One region of the Lacrimispora brassicae genome, then DNA from elsewhere that is predicted to be linked to it. Evidence: riboswitches for the same ligand, from Rfam matches in the RefSeq annotation. Region 1 holds a riboswitch; the other holds the start of a gene.
The links. Region 1 has a riboswitch for cyclic di-GMP ahead of ACYVD3_RS07725 (sigma factor-like helix-turn-helix DNA-binding protein). Riboswitches for the same ligand answer to the same signal wherever they lie in the genome.
Positions count from the first base shown of each region.

Region 2: linked by a shared signal. The riboswitch ahead of ACYVD3_RS14400 (sigma-70 family RNA polymerase sigma factor) and the one ahead of ACYVD3_RS07725 (sigma factor-like helix-turn-helix DNA-binding protein) in region 1 are both predicted to bind cyclic di-GMP.

Region 1 is NZ_BRYH01000009.1:410,015-417,823, forward strand. Features, by position in the region: gene ACYVD3_RS07720 (S-layer homology domain-containing protein) at 1,799-4,687, shown strand; cyclic di-GMP riboswitch class I at 4,708-4,794, shown strand; gene ACYVD3_RS07725 (sigma factor-like helix-turn-helix DNA-binding protein) at 5,118-5,612, shown strand; gene ACYVD3_RS07730 (ATP-dependent DNA helicase) at 6,122-7,809, shown strand, end outside.
Region 2 is NZ_BRYH01000027.1:84,836-92,644, reverse strand. Features, by position in the region: gene ACYVD3_RS14415 (LPD28 domain-containing protein) at 1-695, opposite strand, end outside; gene ACYVD3_RS14410 (hypothetical protein) at 729-1,100, opposite strand; gene ACYVD3_RS14405 (recombinase family protein) at 1,161-1,547, opposite strand; gene ACYVD3_RS14400 (sigma-70 family RNA polymerase sigma factor) at 2,110-2,559, opposite strand; cyclic di-GMP riboswitch class I at 2,982-3,072, opposite strand; gene ACYVD3_RS14395 (permease) at 3,224-4,123, opposite strand; gene ACYVD3_RS14390 (uridine kinase family protein) at 4,179-4,739, opposite strand; gene ACYVD3_RS14385 (ECF transporter S component) at 4,750-5,319, opposite strand; gene ACYVD3_RS14380 (DUF362 domain-containing protein) at 5,333-6,463, opposite strand; gene ACYVD3_RS14375 (cupin domain-containing protein) at 6,499-6,930, opposite strand; gene ACYVD3_RS14370 (carboxymuconolactone decarboxylase family protein) at 6,970-7,662, opposite strand; gene ACYVD3_RS14365 (aldo/keto reductase) at 7,702-7,809, opposite strand, start outside.

The sequences.
Region 1 (7,809 bases):
GACAGAAACGGAAAAAACAAGAGCCCTTGGCACATCCATTCAGGATTTGGAATTGCCCGAAACACTGACCGCCACGGTGCGGACAGCCGTGCCTGCCGACGAAAATCCTGTGCAGGATTCCGGCAACCCGGGAACGGCAACTCCCGCAACGACAACGGAACCTCAATGGGAAGAAACCACCGTGGAGATTCCAGTAACATGGGTTTCGCCCGGCTATGACAGGAATACCGAGGGCGAATATTTTTTTACACCGGTGGTTGAGAGCTACACGGTAAGCGCCCCGCTGCCGGAGATTGTTGTGACTGTGGGTGAAATGCCGCCAATCGCGGCGCGCGGGTTGGTTACTCCCATGTTTACCACAACCTACGACATATGGGTGGGCGGCGTGCAAGTGACCAGTGAGAACAAAGAGGATGTGCTTGGCGATACAGATGGTGATGGCGCAACCGTCACCTATAACAGTGACACAAATACCCTCACACTGAACGATGCGGCAATTACCACTGGGTACACATTGTCAGCAGCTAACTACGGTATTTATGCCCCGAACGGTCTTAAGCTCAAATTGGTGGGCGCAAATTCTATTGCTCTTCCGAATTCTCTAAACACTATATATGGAATTTGTACTCAAGATAGTGACCTCCAAATCAGTGCGGAAAATAACGGCTCGCTCACTGTAACCGGCAGTACTAACTTTGGAATTTATAGCGAAAATCTAACTATCAACAGCGGTGCAATTACCACTGTGGGTTCGGTGATTTTTGTGGGGGAATCCGTATCTATCAGCGGAGGAACCGTGACAAGCACCGGAGGCACTCAAGGAATTGTAGGGGGAACAATAACCGTTAGCGGCGGAACGATAACTGCAAGCGGTAGTGTTAAGGCATTGACCAACTCTGTCGGGTCTCCTGATTTCACAGGTATGCAGGTGACGGCAAGCGCCAATATGAACGGAACCCCCGCTGTTTCATATAATGCGGCGAATCTTTCAACCTATAAATACATCAAGGTGGAGCCGGGCGCAGCGGGCACCACAGCCCCCACAGTTACTTCGGTAACGGTGCCGGGGAACGGAACGTATTCTGCCGGAAACAATTTGGATTTCACAGTAACTTTTGACGAGAATGTGACTGTAAACACCTCCAGCGGCACACCGTATCTCTCGCTGATCATCGGTAGCACGTCACGGCAGGCCACTTATGTAAGCGGCAGTGGCGCAAGTAATCTGGTCTTTCGTTATACGGTGCAGGCGGGCGACAGCGACAGTAACGGCATCAGCATCGGCTCGCTAATCCTAAACGGTGGCACCATCCAAGATGGCGCAGGAAATAATGCGAATCTGACGCTGAACAGCGTAGGCAACATGACCGGCGTACTGGTGGATACCTCAGTGGCTCCTTCCATCACAGGCCAGCCATACCCTCAAACGGTGAACGAAGGGCAGTCGGTTAATTTCTTGGTTACGGCGACCGGAACGGGTTTAACCTATCAGTGGCAGGTTAACACTGGCAGCAGCTTTGCGAACATCTCGAGCGGTGGAGTATACAGCGGAGCCAGTACGTCGACGCTGACTATCACCGGGGTAACCGCAGGGATGAACGGCTATCAATACCGTGCCATCGTCAGTGGTACGGTAGCGCCTGTTGCTACCTCAAATTCAGCCACGCTAACGGTAACCGCTGCGCCCAGCTACACCATTACAGCCAATCCGACCGCCAAGGACTTCGGTTCGCTGACGGTGGGCTACACTGCCCCAGCAGCGCAGACCGTTACCATCACAAACACTGGAAACTCCAGCGTGGCACTGACTCAGCCGACCAGCACCAGCTATACCATCGGCGCACTCAGTACCACTACACTGGCGGCAGGCGGTACGGCTACCTTTACCGTTGCACCGAAGGTCGGTCTTGCGGTGGGGAATTACAATGAAACGCTGACAGTAAGCACCAACCACAGCACCAATGCTACGGTGAATTTAAGTTTCTCTGTGACGGCGGTTCCTACCTACACCATCACAGCCAATCCCACCAGCAAGGATTTTGGATCGCTGGAAGTGGGCTACAGCGCCCCGACAGCGCAGACCGTCACCATTACAAACACTGGAAACTCCAGTTTGACGCTGACCCAGCCGACCAGCACCAACTACACCATCGGCACACTCAGTACCACTACGCTAGCGGCAGGCGATATAGCCACCTTTACCATTACACCGAAAGCCGGTCTTGCAGTGGGCAATTACAATGAAACCCTGAACGTAAGCACCAACCACAGCACCAACGCTACGGTAGGACTGAGCGTCTCTGTGACGGCGGTTTCCACCTACACCATCAGCGGTACCATCAAGGGCAGCGATACAGGCAGCGGCATTAACGGCGCTTCTGTGTGGTTAAAGAACGGAAGTGGCCCTGTAGGTACTCCGGTACTCACAGATGCAAACGGAGCCTACACCATTTCCAATGTTTCGGCAGGTAGCTACAGCATTGATGCAGGCGCTCCCGGCTACTACCTCGGCACCATCAGTAGCGTTACGGTATCCGCAAATGTAACCGGCAAAGACTTGACATTGACCAGCATCATGATATTCACTCCTGTAACGGATATCACCATGACCAATGCCGCTTCTGTGCAGGCGGGCAGTGGTTTAACCTTGACAGGAATCGTTTCTCCCGCCAATGCCACCAATCAAAGCATTGTCTGGAGCGTGGAAAACGCAAACGGCACGGGCGCAACCATTGCAGGCAGCACCTTTAGTGCAACGTCGGCAGGTACAGCCACGGTGAAAGCAACCGTTGCAAACGGCTCGACCGCAAGCAGTGATTACACAAAAACCTTCGATATTACTGTAACGACGATACCGGTTGTAACCCACACCATCACAGCAACAGCAGGCACTGGGGGTAGTATTTCCCCCAGCGGCAGTGTGACGGTGGACAGCGGCACAAGCAAAGCCTTTACCATCACACCCAGCAGCAATTATTCTATCGCGGATGTGAAGGTGGATGACGTAAGCCAAGGAAAGATTACAAGCTACACTTTTTCTGGCGTAAGCGCCAATCACACCATTGCGGCAACATTTAGCTACAATGGCAGCTCCGGCGGTGATGGCGGCGGCAGCTCCTCGGACAACAGCAGCCCTGTCATCGTCACCCCGCCCGCACCGGATAAGCCCAATTCACCTACACAGGGGGAAATCAAGGTTCCCGGCACAGCAGACGGCAAGGGCAATGTCATAGTGAACATCACTGGCAAAACTGTGACTGACGCCTTTGACAAGGCATTGGCTGAGGCCAAGAAAAACGGCACGGAGCAAAATGGCATTACAGTAGTTCTCCGTGTGGACACCGGCAATAAGACAGGCTCTAATGTTACGGTCAATCTGCCTAAGACCGTGCAGGACACTATCATTGAAAAGAAAATTGTCAACACCATTGTGGTGGTAGATAACCCCGACATCCGAATCGGCATGGATTTGGCTACCGTGCAGGAAATCAACAAACAGGCAAAATCGGATGTCAACATCACCGCCACCCGTGGGGACAGCAGCAAGCTGACCGGTGATGCGAAAAAAGCCATCGGCAGCCGCCCGGTATTCGACCTCAATGTGAACTACGGCAACGGCAAGGCAGTCAGCAGCTTCGGCGCAGGCAGCGTATCGGTAACTATTCCCTACACCCTCGGCGCAAATGAAAACGCAGGAAATGTGCAGGCGGTCTATGTGGATGCCAAGGGCAAGGTACACTGGCTCACAAACTCGGTCTATGACAGTGTGGAACAGGTACTGCGTTTCAGCACCGACCATTTTTCCACCTACGGCATCGGCTACAAGCAGACCAATACCGCATTTACAGACATTGCGGCTCATTGGGCAAAGGAAGATATTGAGTTTGTGGTAAGCCGAGGATTGTTTAGCGGCACTTCTGAAACCAAGTTCAGTCCGAATGCCGCTATGACGAGAGGAATGTTTGTCACCGTCCTCGGACGGCTGGCAAGCGCCGATGTAAGCGGCTACGCAAAGAGCAGCTTCAGCGATGTGAAAAGCGACGCCTACTACATGGGCTACATTGAGTGGGCAAGCAAAAACAACATTGTAAACGGGGTTGGCAATGGAAGGTTTGCCCCGGATCAGTCCATCACCCGTGAGCAGATGGCGGTCATTATGAGCAACTATGCCAAGACCATCGGTTATACTCTGCCGAAAGTTCATGTGGAAAATACCTTTGCTGATAATGGAAAGATCAGTGCCTATGCCAAGGAAGCCGTGAAGCAGATGCAGATGGCAGGGGTTATCAGCGGCAAAAACGGCAATCTCTTTGACCCGCAGGGTACAGCCACAAGAGCCGAGGTGTCTGCTGTGCTTCGCCGCTTTGTGGAGCTGGCAATTTCCAACGACACGGCGCAGGGCTGGACCATGAACGATTCCGGCAAATGGATGTACTTCAAGGATGGCAAGCCCCTCACCGGCAAGCAGGACATTGATGGTGGGGCCTATACCTTTGACCAGTACGGCGTGACGGCGGATGTGCCCAAAAATCTCCGCTATACAACCTACATCGTACAAAAGGGCGACAGCTTCTGGCTCATTGCACACAAGCTGGGATGCACAATGTCCGAGTTGGAACGGCTGAATAACAAGAGCCGGTTTTCTATCATTTACCCCGGCGATGTACTCCGAGTGCCGGAAAAATAAAGCACAGACAACAAAATGAATAATGCCAAGGGCAAACCCGGTTAAAGCCGGGGACGCAAAGCTGAGGATCTAAGGCGCAAATGCGCTATGATAGTCTGGCTGCAAAACCGCGCAGAGCCTGCCCTATATTCTGAGGGTGGGCTCTTGCCATATTTTACGGGTATTTGTGGTATCGGGCAGGGCTTTCGTTCTACGCCACGGCTCGTACATACCACCTCTCAAATATACAATTTAATAGCCATATTCTAAAAAAGTCAGTATTTTGCCAAGGGCAGCGTACTGACTTTTTTTGTTCGACAAAAAAACCGTTTATATTCCTTTTTATTCCAAACAAGGACCTTGACGGCTGTCTGATTGTCGAACCGCGCTGCCGCTCTCCACCCCCCGATCTGTTTTCGCATTCCAGCAAAACAGATCGGAGGAAAGGAACATGAAGAATTATAAAGATAGCGATTATGCAAGGAATAAATTCAGCGATGGCATTGTCTACCGCTTTGCAGACCGTATCGTGGAAATTACGCTTAAGGATTACCTCGCGGAAAATCCAGACAAAACGGTAGAGGATTTTATGGATCTGAAAGCCCTGTCAGATGAAATTTATCATCAGCAGGTTATAAACGATAATCGGACAAGCCGTTTGGATGTGAGCATCAACGGACTGGAGGATACCGGGCAGCTTGCCACAGCCCCTTTGGATACGGAATGGATACATAAAAGTGATAGTAGAAACGCCATGGAAGCAGCAAAGCAGCTTATGGACAGCGGAGATTTGACAGAGGTACAGCGGCGGCGGTTTATTTTGCATTTCTTTCAAGGGTTATCCTATCGGCAAATTGCAAGCCGTGAAGGAGTGCATTTTACTTCTGTTCACGAAAGCATCGAAGCAGCTACGGCAAAACTGCAAAAGTTTTTTGAAAAAATTTAATTTTATACCCCTACACCCCCCTGTTTTTTTGACATTGGTTGAAAGGAAAATTTCTGAGCTTCCTTTCACCTGAACATTGAAAACAGAATACGGGTGTGATGGTTACATTACCGGCAAGAGAAGCGACATGACGGGACACGCGAAGACGAGGGCAGCGCCCTCCGAGCGAGAATGTCTGCGGTTGTTACGCTCTGTGGTGGAGCGGATTGCGATGATCCTTGCCGGTGATTATGATACTTCTGTTTTGAACGCTTCACCGCATTGAACAGCCCGGCAGGATGACCGGGAAAATGCATCACCCTCATTTGAGAGAGAATGAGGGGCGGCTTTTATGGATTCCGTGTAACCGCGCGGAACGCTCATCACACCTTCTTTTTTATAAAACCTCTATCGGAGCGATAGAAACCATGCGGCGGAGCCGGCTATTTTGTCAAAAGACAACCAAACCGTTTCCGACACCGCCGCATTCTTGTGTCGCTCCTTTAGGATTCAAAGGAGGCATAAAAGCTATGAATGAGAAAAAAGTCTGCATGGCAGACATTCAAAATAAGATTTATGAAGCCGGTTTGTTCCGACCGGACGAAAAGGTGGTACTGACCACCAAGAATTGCGTCCTGCTTGAGCTTTACACCGGCAAAACATACAGCTACCGTATGGTAGACCTGACAACATTAAAAGCGAAGAGACTGTTTTCGCGCCAGAAGTCCTTGTCGTTTTCCGGCTACCAGAAAGCCATTGAAAAAATGCTGGCACAGGTATCTGAGGTGGAAGAACCGGAACACGCAGATAAGCATAGCCGTGCGAGAGAGCTTCTGATCTATATTTTTACTGATATTCTGCCAAAGCATGGTATGACCTTTCGGGAAAACCAGTTGTCCCTTGCTCTGTCAATGCTGGATGCTATGGAAGAAACCAAAGTGGCACTGTGCGAGGCAGAAGTGGGCACGGGCAAGACCCATGCCTACATATTGGCGGCAACAATCTACCGCCTGTTCCATGGAAGTAGTCAACCGGCGATCATTTCCACTTCCACCATTGCCCTGCAAAAAGCATTGACCGAAGAATATATTCCGCAGATTTCCAATGTCTTAATGGAACATCGTATTATTGAAACCCCTTTATCCTTTGTGGTGCGTAAGGGGAAATCTCACTATGCCTGTGATGATCGGGTGCGAAATTACCGTTCTTCCACTGTAAATAATGGGCGTGAGGGAGATAAAGAACTGATTGAAACGCTGGATTGTTTATATACCGGCGCCTGCTCCATTGATTTAGACAGCCTGCCCCTGACCGATTATGTCAAAGGGCGTATCTGCGTGGAACGTTGCCATCTGCATTGTGATCTCGCCTCTATTTGCCGCTATCGCAATTTTATCCTTAGATCGCAGACCAATGCATTTGACTTTCAAATTGCAAACCATAACTTGGTATTAGCGGATGTGCTAAGTCAAAAAGGTGGAAGGAACCGACTGTTTCCAGATTGTGGTCTGTTGATTTTTGACGAGGCTCATAAGTTGCTAGATGCAGCAAGACAGATGTACGGAATGACCCTTGAAAGTGTGGAACTGGAACGGCTTACCTCTAGCATCTACCGCTCCATCGGCAGCCAGAATACGGATAAGGGTGAGATTTTAAGGCTTTGCGAAGAAATGCTGCGCCAGAATACAGCATTGTTTGAAAATCTGAAAAACTCCGCAGGCGTGAGCTATGACAAAACCTGTTCGGCGGTAGAAATTCGCTTTGACAGTATACAGAATCTGAAAGCACTGACAGAGATATTACGCAGACTGTCAGTGCTTTTCTTTACTAAGGATTATAGGAAAGCCGCAGCCTATGGGCGATTGGTCAGCCGAATGGAGCAAAAGCTCTCCAAGCTGATGATTTTGCTGGACTACTCTCAATCAATATGCTGGCTGGAGCATACCGGCACCACCGCCTGTCAGGTCTGCTCCCTGCCAAAACAACTGGATTTTTTACTGTTTGAAGATATTTGGGATAAGGCAATGCCTTATGTATTGACATCAGGAACACTGTCAGTTGGCGGCGATTTCAGCCATTTCAAACATCAGACAGGGATTGATTTTCTGGATATCAAAAGACTGATAGAAACCAGCAAAGCATCACCATTTAACTACCGGGAACACGCATTGTTATATCTTCCAAAGGATATGCCATTTCCTGATGTGAAGAACGATGA
Region 2 (7,809 bases), on a different contig from region 1:
GGGGCCGGATTACAACGTAAACAGTAACGGTAGTTCTCTGTTTCTGCGATGTATCCATAGTTCTGCTGCCATCCTCCTGTAATCTCTCCGCCATGAGCATTGCAGTACCTCGACATTACTCCCAGACTTTCAAGAGGCCCCTTTTCCCGCAGTTCATCCACGACTGCCTTTAACTCCATTTCAAAAGCGGAACCATGATACTTCTCATAATCACGCGGCCACCAGGTGTGCCAGAACTCATGTCCATTGCCGCCAAAATCAATACGCAGATGCCCCACTGTTCCAAGCATTGTATCCTGCTCCTTGGGAAGCGCATAAAAAAGACCTGCTTCCTCTGCTAATGCAGGACGCAGGGCATATTTGCAGGTCTCCGGTGCAAGGGTGATTGCGTGTTCTTCACAGAAGCCTTCAAGACTCAAACATTCACCAAGAAAATTCAGCTTTCCATTCAGTCTGCGGCGCCCCTCCCTGGGCATGCTAACCGGTTCTGATGTGATTACCGTACCGGCATGATTTACGACAACATGATCCTCCACTATAATGGGCTTTCCGGGATCATAATCAGACCCCCGAAGATCGTAGCAGTGAAAGCCCTCTGGTACCGTACTCCGATCAATCCGGGAATCAGTGAAAAGCGCTGGCTTCCCAAATAATTCGACATGTTCAAATTGTTCTTTTCTGGCGTTTACGCTCATTTGGTTACCTCCAGGCAAATGACATTAAGGGTATCATAGCTCAAGCCCCATCTTTGGCTCATCACGCATTTCGAAGTATTCCTCTACCTCTGCATCTTTCGCAACGGGAATCTCCTGTGGCTCAGCCTCTCCCATCTGTATCGGAATCAGGTGAGGCAGAATCTGTTGCAGGAGCCCCTGATCCGGGCAGCGGTCGATAAATTCGCCAATGGTGTTTAATATTTTTCTGTCTACTGTATCGGTGACAATGATTTCTTTCGCATCCCTATGCTGCATAATAAAGTTGGCAATGTTGGAGGGCGAATTCTCAAACCAATATTCACTTCGACCTCCTTCATAGGTATAGACGTATCCCCTGACTACATTGTTGTTTTCAAACATCTTACCTATTTCTTCGTTAGTCATAACAACTCTCCTTTCGATGGTTTATTTCATGAGCAGCATCCAGAACATCGTATAAATGCCCTAGCTCAGATGCAAAAACGGTTCCGGGGAAAGCGGCGTATCAGATGAAAGTTGGATTTCTCCTTCAAGAGGGGAGCATAGGGTGATCCCCATCTGATTGATCTGTTGAGATAGCTCCAATGTCTGTTCCATATTTCGTCCGATACTAGATAGACTTTTTACCAGCACAATATCCATTCGCCCTTCTGCGGCGGCAGTTTTCAAGACGTTAAGTCCAGGTCTGTCAAGAGTCAAACCGCTTCCAATATCCTGCGATGCACCGGCAACCTCCAAGCCAAGCTGCTCGGCATAGTCCCAGAGTTCCTTTTGCTGTTCCTTTAATGTGCCATGCGTATCCTCCGGTGCATCAATACGGCAATACAGCCATGCTCTTTTTTTCTGTTCCATTATCAAAAACCTCCTTTAAATTTTGATCGATTTCATTTCACAGGAATGCGGCGGGGCAGAGCTGTCCCGCCGCATGGTCTCTAAAATGAGATATTTTGCTTGTTCTTCATTTTGGTTCTACGCTTCTATTTGACACTACTTCCCGAAGCTAGGGCGGCAACAGCAACGGCCTGCTGGTTAAGCGGGCCTCATAGGAATTTCACCTCTCCCAGGATCTCTGCGAGCCGCCCCCATTGCGATGTCTGTGGCTGGGCGGAAGTAGCGTTAGCACTGTCCATTTCATTGCGATACAGCTCACCACAAGCTGTTTTATGACCGGGCGTTCTCGCTCGTCACCTTCGATGCCATCGGTTCGACAGACGGATAAGGCGGTATATATACCACCTTATCCAATCCGCAGGCAGTTTTGGCGCGCCCGTCAAGGTCGCTGCCGCTTTTCACACGGCTGGACAGATCATGTATTGATGCTGCCGGATATGAAATTTTCAAGGAGCAAAAGGGAGAATAGAAAAACCCCCTCACTTACTTCCACGTTGAGTGAGGGGGTTGGACCAAATTATTTTTACTTTTCCATAAGTTTTTTCAGGTGAGCCAGTATTCGTCTTTTACGGTTGTGAATTGTCATACGGGGAATACCGGTTTCTGCTGCCAATTGATGCTCACTTTTGCCTACAAAGAACAATTCCGTTATCAGCTCTTGTTCCTGTGGCGTAAGCAATTTCAGGCTAGAAAGCATTTTTTCAATCAATAAAGCATTTACAGCTGCATCCTCTACGCTTTCTTGATCTGCCGCAAACTGTCGATTTCCTTCTATCAACCGTTCATAGGAGTCCTCCCGGCTTGGGATGTATGTAACGGACTGATTTGTGCCGTCAATCTGGCATCGCTCTACCTTGAGGTCATACTGTTGGTACTCCATCTTTCGGTCACTTTTTTCCAGTACCTCTATCACTTCATTGCTCAAATCGGGGTATTTTTTCCGATAGTTTGTCCTCTTTCTGAATTTAGCCATAGTACTTGTCCTCCATTTCGTGATTTTTCAAATCCAAAAATGAAGAACAAGCGGTGGGGAACGGCAGCGTGGTCTCGAGAAGTCTTTATATCTAGCAAAGAAAGTCCATAGGATGCATTGCTTTGCTTGTCGAATTAATAGTTTTCTTGTCGCAAGAAAAAAGTCAGCACTTTGCCCTTGGCAAAATACTGACTTTTTAAAAAAATTTATATAAAATTGAAAAAATAGCTGGTAATATGTAGGAAGTACGCCGTCTTTAGTCACACCTCCACATGGGAGGGAAATAAGGAATTATCATAGCATGCCCCTTTCGCCATGATAGATGGTGAAAGCCGGTCATTTGATACCCTGGACTATTGGACTAAAAACCGCAAAATATGACAAGAGCCTGCCTTCTTTAGAAGGCAGGCTCTGACGAGGCTTTTAGCAGCTAGGCTATCATAACGCTTGAAAAAGCGTCTTAGACCCTCGGCTTTGCGTCCCCATCTTTAGATGGGTTTGCCTTTTACATTACTTTTCTATTTTTAATGAGAGAAGTACCTTGTTGTAACAAAATGCATATTCACAAAAATCAGACGGGAAATAATCTGAAACTCCAGAATTCTTTTGACATGAATCCAGTTAGAAGTAGTCCCATATGACTTTGCCTACTGACGTTGTTTTTTTATATTATTAGATTTACTGCAAGCCCTGTCACTAGGGCAAAGACCATAACATAAGCAATATATAATATAAAGCGTTTCGCTCCTAGCACGATCTTGAGTGCACCCAAATTTGTAATTTTTGTTGCCGGCCCAGTAATCATAAAGGCCGCTGCACTGCCCATGCTCATGCCATCTAAAAGCCAGCTTTGCAGTAACGGGATTGTCCCGCCGCCGCAGGCGTATAGCGGAACGCCGATCGTTGCTGCCATCAAAACACCAAATCCTTCATTATTACCGAATAGGCGGCCAAAAGCATCTGCCGGAACATAGCGTTGGAATAGAGCGGACAATAAAACACCCAATAAGAAATATCCTGCCGTAGCTTTCAGATTTCTGCCAATATTCTTTAAAAGGCGCAGGAATAAATTCGGGTCGGTGTCATGGCTCTGTCTTTCAGAAAAACCGTCAAATCGAAAGAAGCTTTTATCCTTGTAAAACATAAATACCAGTAAACCGGAAATCGCTCCGCATAGAAAACAGGATACAAAACGAATCACAAGTGCGGTCTTACCCAGTGCAGCACTGTAAATGACCAGTTGCGGATTAAGCAGCACCGAACTCATCATAAACGCTGCCAGCCAGTCCTCCCTCATTCCCTTATTCGCAAAGGATGCGGCAATAGGAATGGTGCCATACATACATAACGGAGAGGCAATCCCCAAAAGACTTGCAGGAATCACCCCCAGCACACCCCACTTCCTCCCGCGCATAGCTTCAAACACACGATGGATTTTATCTTTGGCAAAGACGGAAACCAATGAACCAATGAAAATACCCAATACCCAATACCAGAAGATCTGATCGAGCTGAACGGTAAAATAGTACCAGATGTAAATAAACTCGCGGTTTAAGATATCCACGGCGGGAAATCACCTCTTTTCAATAATATTGTTGTTTATTTATGCGTTCCATCTGTTAGGTTTGAAAACACAGCTCACACTTTTTTGCAATCTCAAAAGCCGAAAAATACCGTTCCTCCAAAGGAATCCACTTTTCTAAAAAGTGTTTGGCACTCTCTTCTCCGTTTCGCATACGGATACGGCGAAGTTGTTCTTCCGGTTCTACCGTGAGAAATAACCGCAAATCGTATTGCTCCCAAAGTATCGGATGGCAGGAGTAGGAGCCTTCAATAATAGTAATTGCATTTGCCTCAACCCGAATCGGCTCTGTCAGTTTTTGTGTATGGCAGTCGTAGGGACGGTACGAAAAGGCATGTCCCAGCCGCAGCGGAAGAAAAATTTCGTCGGCAAACCGTTCATAATCCACATTCCCACCCGGTTGGTTCAGTCGTTCCTGCATCCGCTGCTCCGGGCGCAGGAAAAAATCATCCATATGTATTACATTACAGGACAACAACTCTTGCAAATGCGAGGCAAGAGTTGTTTTTCCTGCTGCACACCTGCCGTCTATGGCAATGACCAAACGGCATCCGGTTTGCTGTAAAGTCGCAATTTTCCACAGAATAATTTCATCCATATCTCCCATATCAACTTGTAGATACTGGGCTTTTTCGCTCCGGCTTTTTAGAAAATGAAACCAGCCTGGTACGGTCGAGCGCCACCATAATAGAGGGAATCAGCACAATCTGCAAGATGATGCCCGGAACAGCATTCAACAACGCACCCGCTATAAACGCCTGCCAGGTAAAACCGCCGCCGGCACCCAGCATCGACGCCATTGCGATACCCCAGATAACACGGCCTGCAATCATCGCCGCGATCATAGAGCGATAAAGAGAGAACATGCATTTCCAGCGGGAATGGCCGTACAAAAAGCCGATGATACAGCCATAAGCCGCCATCTCAAATGCCATAGCAATAGCAACAGGGAACAGAGGCGGCATACCGAATAACACAGAGCGCAGCAACGGAACGATAAAACCGACCGCCAGACCATACTGCCAGCCGCAGATCAGGCCGCACAACAGCACAGGAATGTGCATGGGCAGCAGCATATTTCCAATCTGCGGAATCTCTCCGGTCAGAATAGGTAAAATCAGGCTCATAGCCATAAATATTGCGGACAATGTCATATTTCTGATATTTTTATTTTGCATTTCATTCTCCTCTCTAATTATCCAGGTCCAACAAACGATAGCTTCGGCTGCCAAGCCCGATAGACGCTGCATTTTCCAGTGTATGTAGGCCATTACGGGATTCAATGCGCTGCACAAGGGATTGATTGTCCGGAGCGGCGTAAACCAAGTCAATGCAAGCCTGATCCACGGCCAACGGATCGGAGGAGGCGAGTATGCCGATGTCGTGCATATCCGGCTCGGCAGGGTTCCCATCGCAGTCACAGTCCACAGACAGCCGGTTCATGACGTTGATATAGACGATGCGCTCTCCGCTGCCAAGATAGTCTGATACCGCCTTTCCCGCATCCCCCATTGCTTCGAGGAAAGCGTCCTGGTCTGCACTCCACATGCTTCCGCCATTTCCGGCGGTATGAATATGCGACTTCCCCTCACCAGAGGCAATGCCTATTGAGATATTCTTGATGGCACCGCCAAAACCCGCCATGGCATGGCCTTTGAAATGGGAAAGGACTAAGTAAGAATCGTAATCCGCAAAGTGTGTGCCGACATAATTTTCGGAAATCTGTGTACCGCCTTCCACAGGGAGCGTCATGGAGCCATCCGCGTCTTGAATGTCCACGTCTGCGATAGCAGTAAAACCATGGTCCTTGGCTACCTGCATATGCATGGCAGTATTGGCACGTGAACCGCCGTAGGCGGTATTGCATTCCACAATGGTACCGTCCACCGACTGGACTAAATCCTTAATAAAATTCGGATCAAGATAGTTGGATGCAGGCGGCTCGCCCGTGCTGAGCTTCACGGCCACTTTGCCCGTTGGCGTCCAATTGAGTGCCTGATAAATCTTCAACAACGCCTCGGAAGAAATATCAGAAATATAGTAGACCGTCGGCACGTCCCCGGATTCTGTTCGATAGGATAATTCCGACAGCCGGATTTCCTTGCCGCCGTTGGTGACGAGCATGTCCCCTGTGGAAACTGCGCCGACTTCCACAGAATCTTTGGATACTTCTTCCGCATCGGACTGCGCGGCCGGCTCAGAAGGCTCGGAAACAGTCGTCTCATTTATGCCCGATCCGCTGTCTGCACATCCTGCAAGCGCGAACATCAACAACGCAATGGATAAAATGGCTTCCCATTTTCCTTTCATCATTCGCATCATACGATCATCTCCCCTCATCTGTTGATCTGGTTAACTTAATAGCTCCGTTTTTTCGGTAGTTTTAAATAGTCCTCATCGCTTACCGGTTCCAGCCACTCATTCGTATTGTTTTCGCCAGGCACCTCAATGGCAATGTGCGCAAACCAGCTGTCCTTTGCCGCTCCGTGCCAGTGCTTGACGCCAACTGGAATGTTGACAACGCTTCCGGGCTCCAGTGCCTGCGCTACCTGACCCCACTCCTGATACCAGCCGCGGCCGGAGGTGCAGAGCAGAATCTGCCCTCCGCCTTTATCGGCGTGATGAATGTGCCAGTTATTGCGGCAGCCGGGTTCAAAGGTGACGTTGGCAATTGCCAGGCCCTTGGTGGTGAGCATATTTAAATAACTCTGACCTGTAAAATATTGCGCATAAGCATCGTTTGGTTCTCCTATTGGGAAAATCATATCGAGATTATTTTTGTTCTCCATTTGTTTATCCTCCATAAATGGTTCTTTTCCATTTAGCAATCAATGATTTGCCTCTGCTGCTTTGTTAACACATGCAATCGCATTCAAGCTTCTCGGATAGCCGATATAGGGGAGGCACTGGGAGACCACCTTAATCAAGAATTCCTTGTCGTTTCCAAGTCTCATATTTCCGGCCGCATGGGATGTAAGCTGCGGCTCACATCCTCCCTGCGCAGCCAGAAAGCAGAAGGTAATCATCTCTCTTTGTGCAAGGTCTAATCCTGTTCTCGTGTAGTAATCACCAAAACAGTTGGCCGCCAGCCAGCGATTGATATGCCCGCCTTTCCAGAATCCCTTCATTCCTTCGCCAAAAATATCCATCTGCGCTTGAATACCCTTTTCCAGCCGGTTCTCCAAAGTTGTTGTTGCCTGACCTTCCAGAGGAAGCTTGATGCCGCACTCCAACAATATTTCATTTGTCACTGTTAAAAACGGCAGAATCCTACCAATGCCAAGATAATCAACAGACTGATATACAATTTCCTTCACCATCACAGGAATCAGCCCGGCGTCCAGGGCCATAGGCAGCATGAGCTTGTATTCATCCACTCCCTGGCAGCCAATCAAGGTCGCAAGTATTGCCATGTATCTGGTAATGTCATCGAGCTGTTGGCCTTCTTCGCCAACCACTTCCTCAAATGCAAAATGCTCAAATCTTTCCATAAATTCCGGATCGGTATCATATAAGTTCATTTTTAATCCTCCAATTAATCTTTTTTTGATTTGGCTTTCTTAAATCTTTTGTTTCCCCACAGACCATACATGCTCCTCCTTGGAAGAGGCCACTGTGTTCTGCGCCATGATCCCTACAAGAGCATGGGGAACATAGGGCTCCTCAAG